DNA from 2 places in the Dokdonia sp. Asnod3-C12 genome. Region 2 is predicted to be linked to the other one. Evidence: riboswitches for the same ligand, from Rfam matches in the RefSeq annotation. Region 2 holds a riboswitch; the other holds the start of a gene.
The links. A riboswitch is a leader RNA that binds a small molecule or an ion and turns the genes downstream of it on or off. The one in region 2 is predicted to bind S-adenosylmethionine.
Positions count from the first base shown of each region.

Region 1: linked by a shared signal. The riboswitch ahead of ACJJVW_RS14760 (Na+/H+ antiporter NhaC family protein) and the one ahead of ACJJVW_RS09190 (O-acetylhomoserine aminocarboxypropyltransferase/cysteine synthase family protein) in region 2 are both predicted to bind S-adenosylmethionine.

Region 1 covers NZ_JBEFNY010000003.1:3,279,757-3,286,207, reverse strand. Annotated here, with positions in the region: gene ACJJVW_RS14775 (ThiF family adenylyltransferase) at 1-1,028, shown strand, start outside; gene ACJJVW_RS14770 (peptidylprolyl isomerase) at 1,115-1,543, opposite strand; gene ACJJVW_RS14765 (hypothetical protein) at 1,873-2,301, opposite strand; SAM-I-IV-variant riboswitch at 2,618-2,714, shown strand; gene ACJJVW_RS14760 (Na+/H+ antiporter NhaC family protein) at 2,750-4,084, shown strand; gene ACJJVW_RS14755 (fasciclin domain-containing protein) at 4,338-5,012, shown strand; gene ACJJVW_RS14750 (DUF4494 domain-containing protein) at 5,212-5,772, shown strand; gene thiE (thiamine phosphate synthase) at 5,945-6,451, shown strand, end outside.
Region 2 covers NZ_JBEFNY010000003.1:2,019,722-2,026,172, forward strand. Annotated here, with positions in the region: gene ACJJVW_RS09170 (carboxypeptidase regulatory-like domain-containing protein) at 1-774, shown strand, start outside; gene ACJJVW_RS09175 (TMEM175 family protein) at 853-1,476, shown strand; gene ACJJVW_RS09180 (CIA30 family protein) at 1,542-2,084, shown strand; gene metK (methionine adenosyltransferase) at 2,228-3,481, opposite strand; SAM riboswitch class I at 3,921-4,042, shown strand; gene ACJJVW_RS09190 (O-acetylhomoserine aminocarboxypropyltransferase/cysteine synthase family protein) at 4,222-5,514, shown strand; gene ACJJVW_RS09195 (alpha/beta fold hydrolase) at 5,589-6,451, shown strand, end outside.

The DNA.
Region 1 (6,451 bases), 1.3 Mb from region 2:
AGTATAGCAGACATCTTATTCTAGACCAAATAGGAATAGAGGGCCAATTAAAAATAAAAAATGCAAGTGTTTTAGTGATAGGTGCTGGTGGTTTGGGATGCCCCGCGTTGCAATATCTCACAGCAGCAGGTGTAGGCAGAATAGGGATTATAGACAACGACCTTGTTGAGCAATCTAATTTACAACGTCAAATTTTATATACTCATGATGATATTGGAAGTAACAAAGCGATAATAGCTGCAAGCCGCTTAGAAAGGCTCAACCCTTATATTAAATTTGATAAATACCCAATGCGTCTTACTAGAGATAATGCGCTAGAGCTCTTTGCAAACTATGATATTATTGTGGATGGTTCTGATAATTTTGCTACTCGATATTTAGTAAATGATGCTGCTGTATTAAAAGATAAACCTGTTGTGCTGGGTTCTATTTATAAATTTGAAGGTCAGCTGGCTGTATATAATTATAAAAGTGGTCCTACATACCGATGTTTATACCCAACACCTCCTAAGCAGAATGAAATGCCTAATTGCTCTGAAGCCGGAGTGCTAGGCGCACTAGCAGGAATTATAGGTGCATTTCAAGCAAATGAAGTATTAAAAATCATCTGTGGAATAGCTGATGTTCTTTCTGGCAAACTGCTCACCTATAATATGATAAGCATGGAACAAATGATTTTAGGATTTGAAAAAGATACTAGTATTATAGTTAGTTGTCTTGAAGATGAGTACGAATTACAATGTGAGTTTCCTATTGACAATATGGGAATTACAATAGATGAGATTAATAAACATCCAGACAAATACAATCTTCTAGATGTTAGAGAGCATCATGAAAGAGCAGTACATCATATAGGAGGGCAACATATTCCTTTAGGCGAACTGCAGAATAGAGCACACGAAGTACTGCAAACTAAAGATCTGGTTGTGTATTGTAAAGCTGGTGTACGTAGTAAGAAAGCCATCAAATTATTGCAAGAAGAAGACTTTGACTGCAGGCTTTTATATTTAACGGGAACTGTTTTGTAGTTTATTGCTGAACAACCTTAATTCTATACAAAAAGAAAACGCCTTAGCTATGCTAAGGCGTTTTATATACTTAATATTAAGTCGTCTTATGCAATCTCTAAAAGCTCAAGTTCAAACTCTAGTGTTTGTCCTGCTAGTGGGTGGTTTGCATCTACAATAATGTGATCTTCATTTACTTCAGATACACGTAACTGCTGCTCAGAACCATCAGGTCTAGAAGCTACTAATATAACACCTACTTCTGGTTTGATTTCTTCAGGTAGTTGCGTTTTCGGTACTGTTTGAAATAACTCTTGCTGTACGTCACCGTAAGCTTCTTCCTTAGTTATAGTAACCGTTTTCTTCTCGTTAACCGCCATATCTATTAAAGCATTCTCAAATCCTGGGATAAGTTGGCCTTTGCCAAGTTCTACCTGCAAAGGTTCTCTTTGTAAAGAGCTATCAAACACCTGTCCATCTGCTAATTTTCCTGTGTAGTGTACTTTTACTACATCATTTCCTTTTACTTTACTCATAATTACTTGTTTTTAATCGAATTATAATTTGCAAAACTACAAGAAGAAAATCGGCTTACGAAGGAATCCATCAATGAATCTAAAGACTATAAAAACTTGTACTGTGATATGTAGTTTTACGATGATTCATAATAACCAATATTATCTCAAAAAATAAAGGCCTGACACCCCTGCCAGACCTTTATAAGCTCAAAAATCGTGAGCCCCTCTCACGATGTTGATTCAATTGAATTGTGCGCAAAACTACTTCTAATCTTAGAGAAGCATGAACGCTATTCATCAAGAAGCTAGTGCTATTGATAATCTTTTTACTAGAGGTAAATTGATTGTTAAGCTTTATAAAAATTACTTATTTCATATTGAGCAAACTTAGGAATAGCGGCGGTAAATACTTTAATCTCCCAGTGGCTTAAGTGCGGCATCATTTCCATAGGATGCTCAAAGAATATCACATTATCTGCTGTTGTAAACGTAGCAGACGGAATGATATAAAAGGCTCTTGGGGCATCTTCTATCACTGTAACTAAACCTAAAAAACGGTGCGGTGCAATCTGTCCATAATCAAGCTTTTGAATTTTTATACTTTCTTCCTCTTTAACTTTGATGTTACGCAGCTGTAATTCGCTTGTTTTACCTGTAGGTGCCGTAATGAGAAAGTCTAGACCTTCTACCCTATTAATATCTGGAGTGATTGTAAAACCGGCTTTTGAGAGTTCGCTAGTAACAAAATCTAGTAGTTGTGATGTTTCGTTTTTCATAATGGGGTGCAAAGGTAATTATTTCTTTAAATAAGTATGATTACACAACCATCATAAAGATCCTCTAAGAAGGTTAAATCAAATGTATTTTTAGTTGAGAGTTACGCTTTCGCGAAAGCGTAAAAACTCATATACAACTGTAACCTACTGACTCATAGTGATACATATTACCTTATTAATTTCGATTTTTATCTACATTTATATGTTCATGACGACTTAAATCTCAGAAGACTATACATTCAAAATAATCTTTATAATTAAATTAACGATTTCTGTTCGCTACAAGAAGATTCAAGTGTTAGTTTTGCGCTTTTAAATTATTTATCAAGAATCTCAATAAGGAGATAGCAACCTGCAATAACGAGCAAGGTGCTAAATAGATAAGCCAATTAATTGGAAACAATGTTAACTCATACTTCTATATAATTGCTATTATCTCCTTGCAAGAATGAAGAAGAACATGACACAGACTACACAAATTACCCCAAAATTTACAGCCTTAATCCCGCTATTTGTATTTGTTATTACATTTTTAGGTGTTGGTATTTATCAAGATGACTTCTATGCACTACCTGCTCCTATGGCAGTTATTGCTGGAATTATCGTGGCTTTTATAATGTTTAAACAGACCATAAATGCTAAGATTGACATTCTACTCAAAGGATGTGGTGATGATAAAATTTTAACCATGTGCCTCATTTATTTACTTGCTGGGGCATTTGCCGCAATTACTAATGCTACAGGGAGTGTAGATGCGATTGTAAACCTTGGCTTAGATTACATTGCGATACAATATATCTACGTAGGTATTTTTGTGATTGCTGGGTTTTTATCAGTTTCTACAGGGACTTCTGTGGGAGCAATTGTAGCTTTAGCACCCATTGTTGTTGGTTTTGCAGATAAAAGTAGCGCAGACCTTGCCATACTTTGTGGAGCTCTGCTAGGAGGTAGTATGTTTGGAGATAACCTCTCAGTAATTTCAGATACCACGATTGCTGCCACTCAATCTTTGGGAACAAAAATGAGTGATAAATTCAAGCAAAATATAAAGATTGCCGTTCCCGCAGCGCTACTTACCATTGCTATTTTGATTTTTAAAGGAGTAGATCTCACGACAGATGTTACAGAAACCGTTGTTTATGAATATGATGTAATAAAAATTGCTCCATATGTCCTTGTCATTATACTATCTATTGTAGGTCTAAACGTTTTTGTAACGCTACTTGTAGGTGTCCTTGCAGCAGCGCTGCTGGGTATTATTTATGGTGATTTTACCATTATAGAGTCCACAAAAATTGCCTATACAGGATTTACAAATATGACCGAGATTTTCTTGTTGTCTCTGCTCACTGGTGGTCTTGCAGCACTTGTAGCTAGTAATGGCGGTATTGAGTTTATCTTAGTGAAAATTAAAAAACTTATTAAGAGTAAAAAAACTGCCCAACTTGGTATTGCAGCGCTGGTAAGCACCATCAATATGGCAATTGCAAATAATACCGTATCCATCATTGTTGCTGGACCTATAGCAAAAACCATTAATGATGAATATGAGTTAGACAATAAGAAAACGGCTTCTATTCTGGATATTTTCGCTTGTATCTTTCAGGGCTTATTACCTTATGGAGCGCAGGTTTTAATGATTTTGAGCTTCTCAGAAGGTAATATCAATTACTTAGATCTTGTAGCAAATACTTGGTATTTATTACTACTGTTTGTAGTTACCATCTTATACATCATCTTTAAGAGTGATACTCATAAGCACGCTTTCGCGAAAGCTGATTAATTTATCATCGAAGTACGTGGTTAGTGCTAATGACTGGTAGGTTATATGTAGAATTTTTTGCGAAAGCGAAAGAGAGAAGAAACCTAGAAGAGCTTGTAATTAAGTTTTGCAGCAAATTTTATGCAGCATTATAACTTTATGACAATCCAGACATAATTGTTAAACCTATCCCAAATTCAAACCTTACCGAGAACCGTACGAGAAGCTGCTGCGTTATATATGTAAATCTATATAACACAAACACTAAACAATTATGAAAACAGTAAACGTATTATCAATGGCACTTTGTGCAGGACTTTTATCACTTGCATCATGTGAAGGTTCAAAAAATGTAGGAAAAGAAGAAGCAGCAGATCAAAATGAGATGATGGATGATAAGTTGTCTCAAGTGGAGGATATGATGGACGATAAAATGTCTGAGGGTGAAGATATGATGGATGAAATGACAGTGATGGTAGGTGGAGCAGCAATGTATCCTTCTAAAAATATTGTTGAGAATGCTGTAAACTCTAAAGACCATACTACCCTAGTTGCTGCTGTAAAAGCTGCAGGTCTTGTAGAAACTTTACAAGGAGAAGGTCCATTTACAGTTTTTGCACCAACAAACGCTGCTTTTGAAAAACTTCCAGCGGGAACAGTAGCAACACTACTTAAGCCGGAAAGTAAAACTGCTTTACAAGGTGTACTTACGTATCATGTAGTTGCAGGAAAATTTGATGCAGCTGCTATCATGAGCGAGATCAAAAAGAACAACGGTACGGCTACATTTACTACTGTAAACGGTGGTAAACTAATGGCTTCTGTAAAAGGAACATCAGTAGTTCTTATGGATCAAAATGGAAACAGCTCTACAGTAACTATTGCAGATGTAATGCAGTCTAACGGTGTGATACACGTAGTAGATACAGTAGTTTTACCAGCTAAATAATTATAAGAATACCCAACTTGAAAAGCGTCAACTGTAAATTACAGTTGGCGCTTTTTTTATTTCAGCTTTTTTATGCGGTAAATCACTCGTATTAAAAGAGCTAGCTTCATGAATTGGAGATTGTGAATATCTATTGTTGTTTTTTACTTTTTCGCCTTGAGCTAACCCCTATTTTTGGCAACCTTAAAATAAAAGAGATATGAGTGCAACTTGGTATGAGTGCAAAGTAAAGTATAGAAAATTTGATGAGGCATCTGGAACTCAAAAGGTAAAAACAGAGCCTTTTCTAGTAGATGCAATATCATATACAGAAGCAGAAAGTAGAATAACACAAGAAATGGCTGCCTACTTAAGTGATAGCGAAGAAATCAAAATCACAAACATAAAAGTAGCAAACTACGCAGAGATACATCCGTTTGAAAACTCAGATAGATGGTTTAAATCTCGTGTATCACTCATTGCTTATGATGAGGAAAGTGGTAAAGAGCGTAAGACTAATCAATACTTGCTTGTACAAGCAAATGATGTGAAGGAAGCCTTTGATAACACTGTTGTCACTATGAAAGACACGATGGGAGAATATACAATCCCAGCAGTATCTGAGTCACCTATTATGGATGTCTTCCCATACTTTTCTGGTGAGGAAGATGATCTAGAGCGTCTAGATGAATTTACTAGGATTAAAGATTCTGTTCCTGTAGATTATAGCGAAAAAAAGGAGCAAGCCATGGCAGACTCACTCGTTACCGAAGAAGAATAGATTAAACGATTTTACATAAAATCTACTTTAGAGAGGCTGCTTATAAACATATAGGCAGCCTTTTGTTTTTAATAACACATGCTCATCATAACTACAGTAAGACCCACGCGGGATGAGTATCTTTGCTACATTACTAAATAACCGTTTTACGTAGTTATTAAATAAGAAGATTATGATTCCAAAACTTCATTACATATCGCAAGGAAGCTCACTCAAAGAGCACATAGAACATATACAAAAAGCATGTAATGCCGGAGCTGAGCTCGTGCAACTCCGTGTAAAAGACTGTTCTCAAAAGAAGCTGCTAGCCATTGCACATGAAGCTAGAGAGATTACAGCTCATTTCCAGACACGGTTAATTATTAATGATGATTATAAAATTGCAAAAGAGGTAAAAGCAGATGGAGTGCATCTAGGAAGCGCAGATGCCTGCCCTATCTCTGCTAGGAAGCATTTATTCACTTGGCAAATAATAGGTGGCACGGCACATACTTTACAAGACTGTGAGGCACTTATTGAGAAGCAAGTAGATTATATAAGTCTAGGGCCTTACAGCACTTCTACCACAAAAGAAACTACAGCAAGCACGCTTGGTGTTTCTGGTTACAAAGCGATTATAGAAGAACTGGGTACCACTACTCCTATTCTTGCCGTGGGAGGCATCACACTTGATGATGTT
Region 2 (6,451 bases):
TTATTTAATAACTACAATAGTTTATATCGTGGTAACAGAGAGATAGAAAATGCTATCTATCACAATGCAAGTATCAATTACTTTAGCTTTAGCATGTTCAACTTTACGAGTCTCTTTGGAGGAGTAAATTATTCTCGCAGAGTAGATCCTATAAAGACTTCTGGGTCATTTGTAGGGATAAACCAAGTAGCTAGTCCAGTAAACAACACAAACTTTGCAGATGAGACCTTAAGTGCTAACGCACGTTTCTCAAAACGTTTTAAGAAGTGGAAACTTAACGTGAGTGCAAATGGAAGCTATAGTGATCTTAATAACATTATCAACGGTGAAGATAGAAACACAAAAAACCTAACACAGAATTATAGAGCAAGTGCAGAGACAAATTTTAAAGAAGCGCCAAATTTTGAAATAGGTTACAACTTTACAAGTACAAACTCAGATAATGGCGTGACAGATAGAACCTTCTTTACAAACAGACCTTTTGCAAACGCAGAGTGGAATTTCGGTAAAGGTTTTACATTAGGTGCAGACTGGAGTCTTTATAATTATGATGATAATGATGATAGTACAGAGATTGATAATATGTATTCTTTTCTAGAAGCAAACTTGTATTACCAGAAGCCAGATAGTCAGTGGGAGTTCCGTATACAGGCTACAAACCTCTTAAATGTGGATACCATTTCAAGTAACAATGTGAATGATTTTCAAATTTCAAATACAGAGTATTTTGTACAACCTAGAATAGCGATGTTTACAGTAAAATATAATCTATAATGAGCTAATTGCTAAGTAGATATTGCATAACGACCTCTGTAAAAAGAGGTCGTTTTTATTTTTTATTATTATTTTAGGATGATGATTAAAGAAACATATGATAAGTCAAGAGTAATCAATTTCTCAGACGCTGTATTTTCTATAGTAATGACGCTGCTCATTCTAGAGGTGGGTGTTCCTACTATAAGTGAGATTAATACACAACCCTTCCGTAGTGTTCTGTCGGCTAGAATACCTGATTTTATAGGGCTTTTTGTGAGTTTTATGGTTAGTGCACTCTACTGGATGGGTCACATAAAATTAATGCGTTATGTAAGTGTGATTTCTGGTAGATTACTTTGGATAAATATCTTTTTTCTACTTGCTATCGTAATTTTACCATTCTCAACAGCGATGTATATAAATGGCTTTGACCAAGCTGGCCCTTTCATATTTTACTGTATTAACCTTAGTGTGATAGGGTTTTTTAATATAGTGATGTTGCGTTATGTCTTTCACTCAGAAAAGCAACTCTCAGGTTTTACAAGGTTACGTTACCGCTGGTACAGAGCTAGAGGTCTTAATGTGATGATTGTTTGGGTTATTGCAGGTGTTGTAGCGATCTCCATGCCTAGTCTTTCTCGTTTTATATTTTTACTTCTTTTTGTGGTTCAATTTGTTATTGATCGTCGTTTTAAGAAAAAATTGTCAGTAGCGAGTTAGTGTTAAAAATGTGGTAAGTATAAGGTTCACGCTTTCGCGAAAGCGTAACTTTAAAGAAAAAAGCTATGAAATATCTCTTAGCCTTACTGATCACAACTACTATGAACACGACACCGCTCTCTTTTGATTTTGGAACTTCTTGCAACACCTGTGATGACTGGTTTGTCGTCTTGGATGGTGTTATGGGAGGATTATCTACAGGTAGCATTGAGCAAACTAGCGAAAGTATCATCTTTCGCGGAAGCGTAAGTCTCGAGAATAATGGAGGTTTTGCCTCGCTGCGCACTCCTTATCAATCTTATGATTTGTCAAGTTATACAACCGTGACTGTGCGATATAAATCTATAGGACAAGACTTTGGGCTTACGCTCAATAAGTATAAAAGATTCTGGAGACCCAATTATAAAATCAATTTACCGATAACAGAAGGCGAGTGGAAAACTGTCACTTACAATCTTTCAGATTTTGGAACATATAGACTTGGTGAACCTTTGGAAGGTCATCCAGGTAAAGAAGATCTTGCAGATATTATACGTCTAGGACTTATCTCAAACACAAAAGCTGCTACAGATTTTGAAATTGAAGTAGATAAAATCGTATTTGAGTAACAACACTTCTGTCATTTCGAGCCTGCCGAGAAATCACATAACAGTGAGCGCATAGGAGTAATCATAAAGCTGTCGCAATGATAATGTATAAACCAAAAAAAAGGGAGCCATTAGGCTCCCTTTTTAATACGTATATAAGTGAATTATATATTGAAAGCTTCTTTTACTTTCTCTACATAATCAAGTTTTTCCCAAGTAAATAATTCTACTTCGATATTCTTTTCTTTGCCGTCAAAGCTCTTGAAGGTTTTTGTAACTACTTCATTTGTACGCCCCATGTGTCCGTAGGCAGCAGTCTCGCTGTACATAGGAGAACGTAGTTTTAATCTACTTTCAATAGCAGCTGGTCTCATGTCAAATAGTGCAGTAACTTTCTTTGCAATCTCACCATCAGATAAGTTTACTTTAGAAGTACCGTACGTGTCTACAAAGATTCCCATAGGCTCTACAACACCAATAGCATAAGAAACCTGCACAAGAATCTCGTCTGCAACGCCTGCAGCAACAAGGTTTTTTGCAATGTGACGTGTAGCATAAGCAGCAGAGCGATCTACTTTTGATGGATCTTTTCCAGAAAAAGCTCCACCTCCGTGAGCTCCTTTACCACCATAAGTATCTACAATAATCTTACGACCTGTAAGACCTGTATCTCCGTGAGGTCCACCTATTACAAACTTTCCTGTTGGGTTAATGTGATACTTAATATCATCATTAAAAAGATTTGCAATATTTTCTGGTAATAAACCTACTACGCGAGGTATTAAAATATCTTGAATATCTCCACGTATGCGACCTAGCATAGCTTCGTCCTCATCAAAATCATCATGCTGTGTAGAAACTACAATAGCATCGATACGTTGAGGTACGTTTTCATCACTATATTCTATAGTCACCTGCGCTTTTGCGTCTGGACGTAAATAAGTAATCTCGTCGTCTTCACGACGTAGGTTACCTAGTTCAATAAGTAATTTATGAGAAAGCTCAAGTGCCAGTGGCATAAAGTTTTCTGTCTCCTTTGTAGCATAACCAAACATCATTCCTTGATCTCCTGCTCCTTGCTCTTCTTTTGAGTCGCGATCTACACCACGGTTAATATCGTCGGACTGCTCGTGTATGGCAGATAATACACCACAAGAGTTACCGTCAAACATATATTCACCTTTAGTGTAACCTATTTTATTAATGGTTTCACGAGCGATTTTTTGAACATCTAAGTAAGCACTAGATCGTACTTCACCAGCAAGTACTACTTGTCCAGTGGTAACTAGGGTCTCGCAAGCAACTTTAGATTGCGGATCAAAAGCGAGAAAATTATCAATAAGCGCATCAGAAATCTGATCTGCAACTTTATCTGGGTGTCCTTCAGAAACAGATTCTGAGGTAAATAAGTAAGCCATTTTTTAATTTTTTGTCAAGAAGTAGATTTGACGTATGCTGGGTAGAAACATAACATAAGAAACGTTAAAGTCTTATGTTTGATTTTAGCCATTTTTTATTGAGGTTGCAAGCAGTCAAATCTGTCCTCGTAATTATGGCACAAAGGTAAAGAAACTTTAATAATATAAACAATCCATTATCCTACCAATTTAGTAGGGTTATGTTATTGTTTTGTGAAAATTTAAAGAGTAAATTTCAACGTCTCATTATCTTAATTAGAATATTATACTGTAAAAATAATTTGAGCGGAATATTTTACTGAAATAGTGATTTTAATAAAACTTTTTAGAAAAATATTCTAAAAAGTTTGTTTTTGTAGATTTGTTTTTACAATATTTGTGCTCACAAAGTTCAATGACAGTTCAGATTTTCGCGAAAGCGCAATAATGAACAGAATAAATGTTATCAAGAAAGGCTGAGGGAATGACCCTATGAAGCCTTAGCAACCCTTTCACTTAGAAAGAAGGTGCTACATTCTACCCAAGAATCGCTCATTACCGAAACTTGAGGATAGATAACATCGAGCAAGTACCTCACGGGTATGCGCTTATGTTTTTTCTTATAATATTTTTCTTTAAACATTTCCTCGACCTTGAGATAAGGATTCGCATTGGAAATATTTGGCTTTTGTTTTTAATCCGTTCACACGAAGTGAATGGCTAAAATTAATCCTAGTAGTACTGGGACAAAAAAGAGAAAAATGAGTACACAAAAATTGGCAACCAAAGCGTTGCACGCAGGACACGATTATGCAGCAAATGGAGGGACTCGAGCGGTGCCTATCTACCAGAGCACGGCTTATGTTTTTAAAGATGCAGACCATGCAGCAAACCTATTTAACCTGTCTGAGCCAGGTTTTATTTACACACGTCTCAATAACCCTACAAATGACGTGCTGGAAAAACGCCTTACAGACATAGAGGGCGGACTAGCAGCTGTCGTGACTGCCTCAGGAACTGCGGCCATTAACACGACTTTACTTACGTTACTAAAGCAGGGAGATCACATTGTAGCTTCTAGTAGTCTTTACGGAGGCACATGGAATCTTTTGAGCGTGACATTACCACGTTTTGGGATTACAACCACATTTGTAGATCCTTCAGATCCTGAAAATTTTGAGAAGGCAGCACAAGAAAATACGAGAGCTTTCTTTGTAGAGTCATTAGGTAATCCTAAGCTTGACGTGTTAGATTTAAAAGGTATTTCCGCTTTCGCGAAAGCGCACAAAGTCCCTTTCATTGTAGATAACACCGTAGCAACACCAGCATTACTCAACCCAATCGAGCACGGTGCAGATATCGTGATTCACTCACTTACAAAATACATAAATGGTAATGGAACCGCATTAGGTGGAGTTATTATAGATGCTGGAAAATTTGACTGGAGTAATGGTAAGTTTCCAGAATTTACGGAGCCATCTGCTGGATATCATGGCTTAGTTTATTGGGATGTAATTAAGGAAGCATCGTTTATTGCTAAGGTGCGTATAGAAGGATTGCGTGATCATGGCGCTGCCTTAAGTCCGTTTAATGCATTCCAAATCTTACAAGGTCTAGAAACACTAGAACTTAGGTTGCAGAAGCACTCAAAAAATGCGCTTGAACTTGCAGAGTGGTTACAAACTCGTGATGAGGTGGCATGGGTAAACTATCCAGGTCTTGCTTCTAGTAAGTACAACGACCTTGCAAAACAATACCTGCCTAAAGGACAGAGCGGGATTGTGACCTTTGGTGTAAAAGGAGGTTTTGAGAGTGCAAAGACAATCTCAAATGAAACTAAACTTTTCTCACTGCTAGCAAATATAGGAGATAGTAAATCGCTTATAATTCACCCTGCAAGTACAACACATCAACAGCTTAGTGATGATGATCAAGTAAGCACAGGCGTGACTAAAGATTTAATACGTCTTTCTGTAGGTCTTGAGGATATAGCAGATTTAAAAGAAGATCTCGTAGCAGCATTTGCGCGAGTAGATAAAAACGTCTTAGTGTAATTAATCTTAGTTAATTAATTAGTGCGGGAGTCCCCTGTTCATAGGGACTCCCTTTTTTAACTTATAGATAGGCTATGCTTTTACACATTGATTTACAAGATTTTAAAACACACTCGGGATACACGTGTCATTTACATGTCACGTATCAATTATTTGGTGAGCCATTAGGTACAGCGCCTGTCGTGCTAGTAAATCATGCACTTACGGGAAACTCTTCTGTAACTGGAGAAAACGGTTGGTGGAGTGATTTGATTGGTGTAGATAAAGCAATTGATACAAGTTGCTATACCATACTTGCGATGGATATTCCTGGGAATGGTTATGATAATAATCAAAATCATCTAGTGCTTAATTATAGGGCATTTACTAATAGTGATATTGCAAAGGTCCAAATTGCCTTACTTGATAATTTAGATATTAAAAAAATCTTTGCCATTATAGGAGGTTCGCTTGGTGGTCAGATTGCTTGGGAACTTGCAACACAAAGACCTAACCTCGCAGAGCATCTTATCCCAATAGCAACCGACTGGAAAGCGACAGACTGGGTGATTGCACAATGCCATATTCAAGATAGTTTATTGAATCACTCTCAGAAACCTATCTATGATGCACGCATTCATGCGATGACTTTTTATCGCACGCCTGCCTCTTTTAAAGAAAAATTTAAGCGCACTAAAAAAGAAGCTTCTTTATATAATATTCAAAGTTGGCTAGATCATCACGGTAAGCGATTATCAGAGCGATTTTCTATTGCTTCTTATAAATTAATGAATCAATTATTGCTTACGGCAGATATCACAAAGGGTAAGCAAAGCTTTAATGAAGTAGTGAACCAACTTACAGCAAAGGTGCATCTTGTCGCAATAGATACCGACGGACTTTTTCTAGCAGATGAGATATATGACACACACCTTGCGCTACAAGAAACTGGAATTAC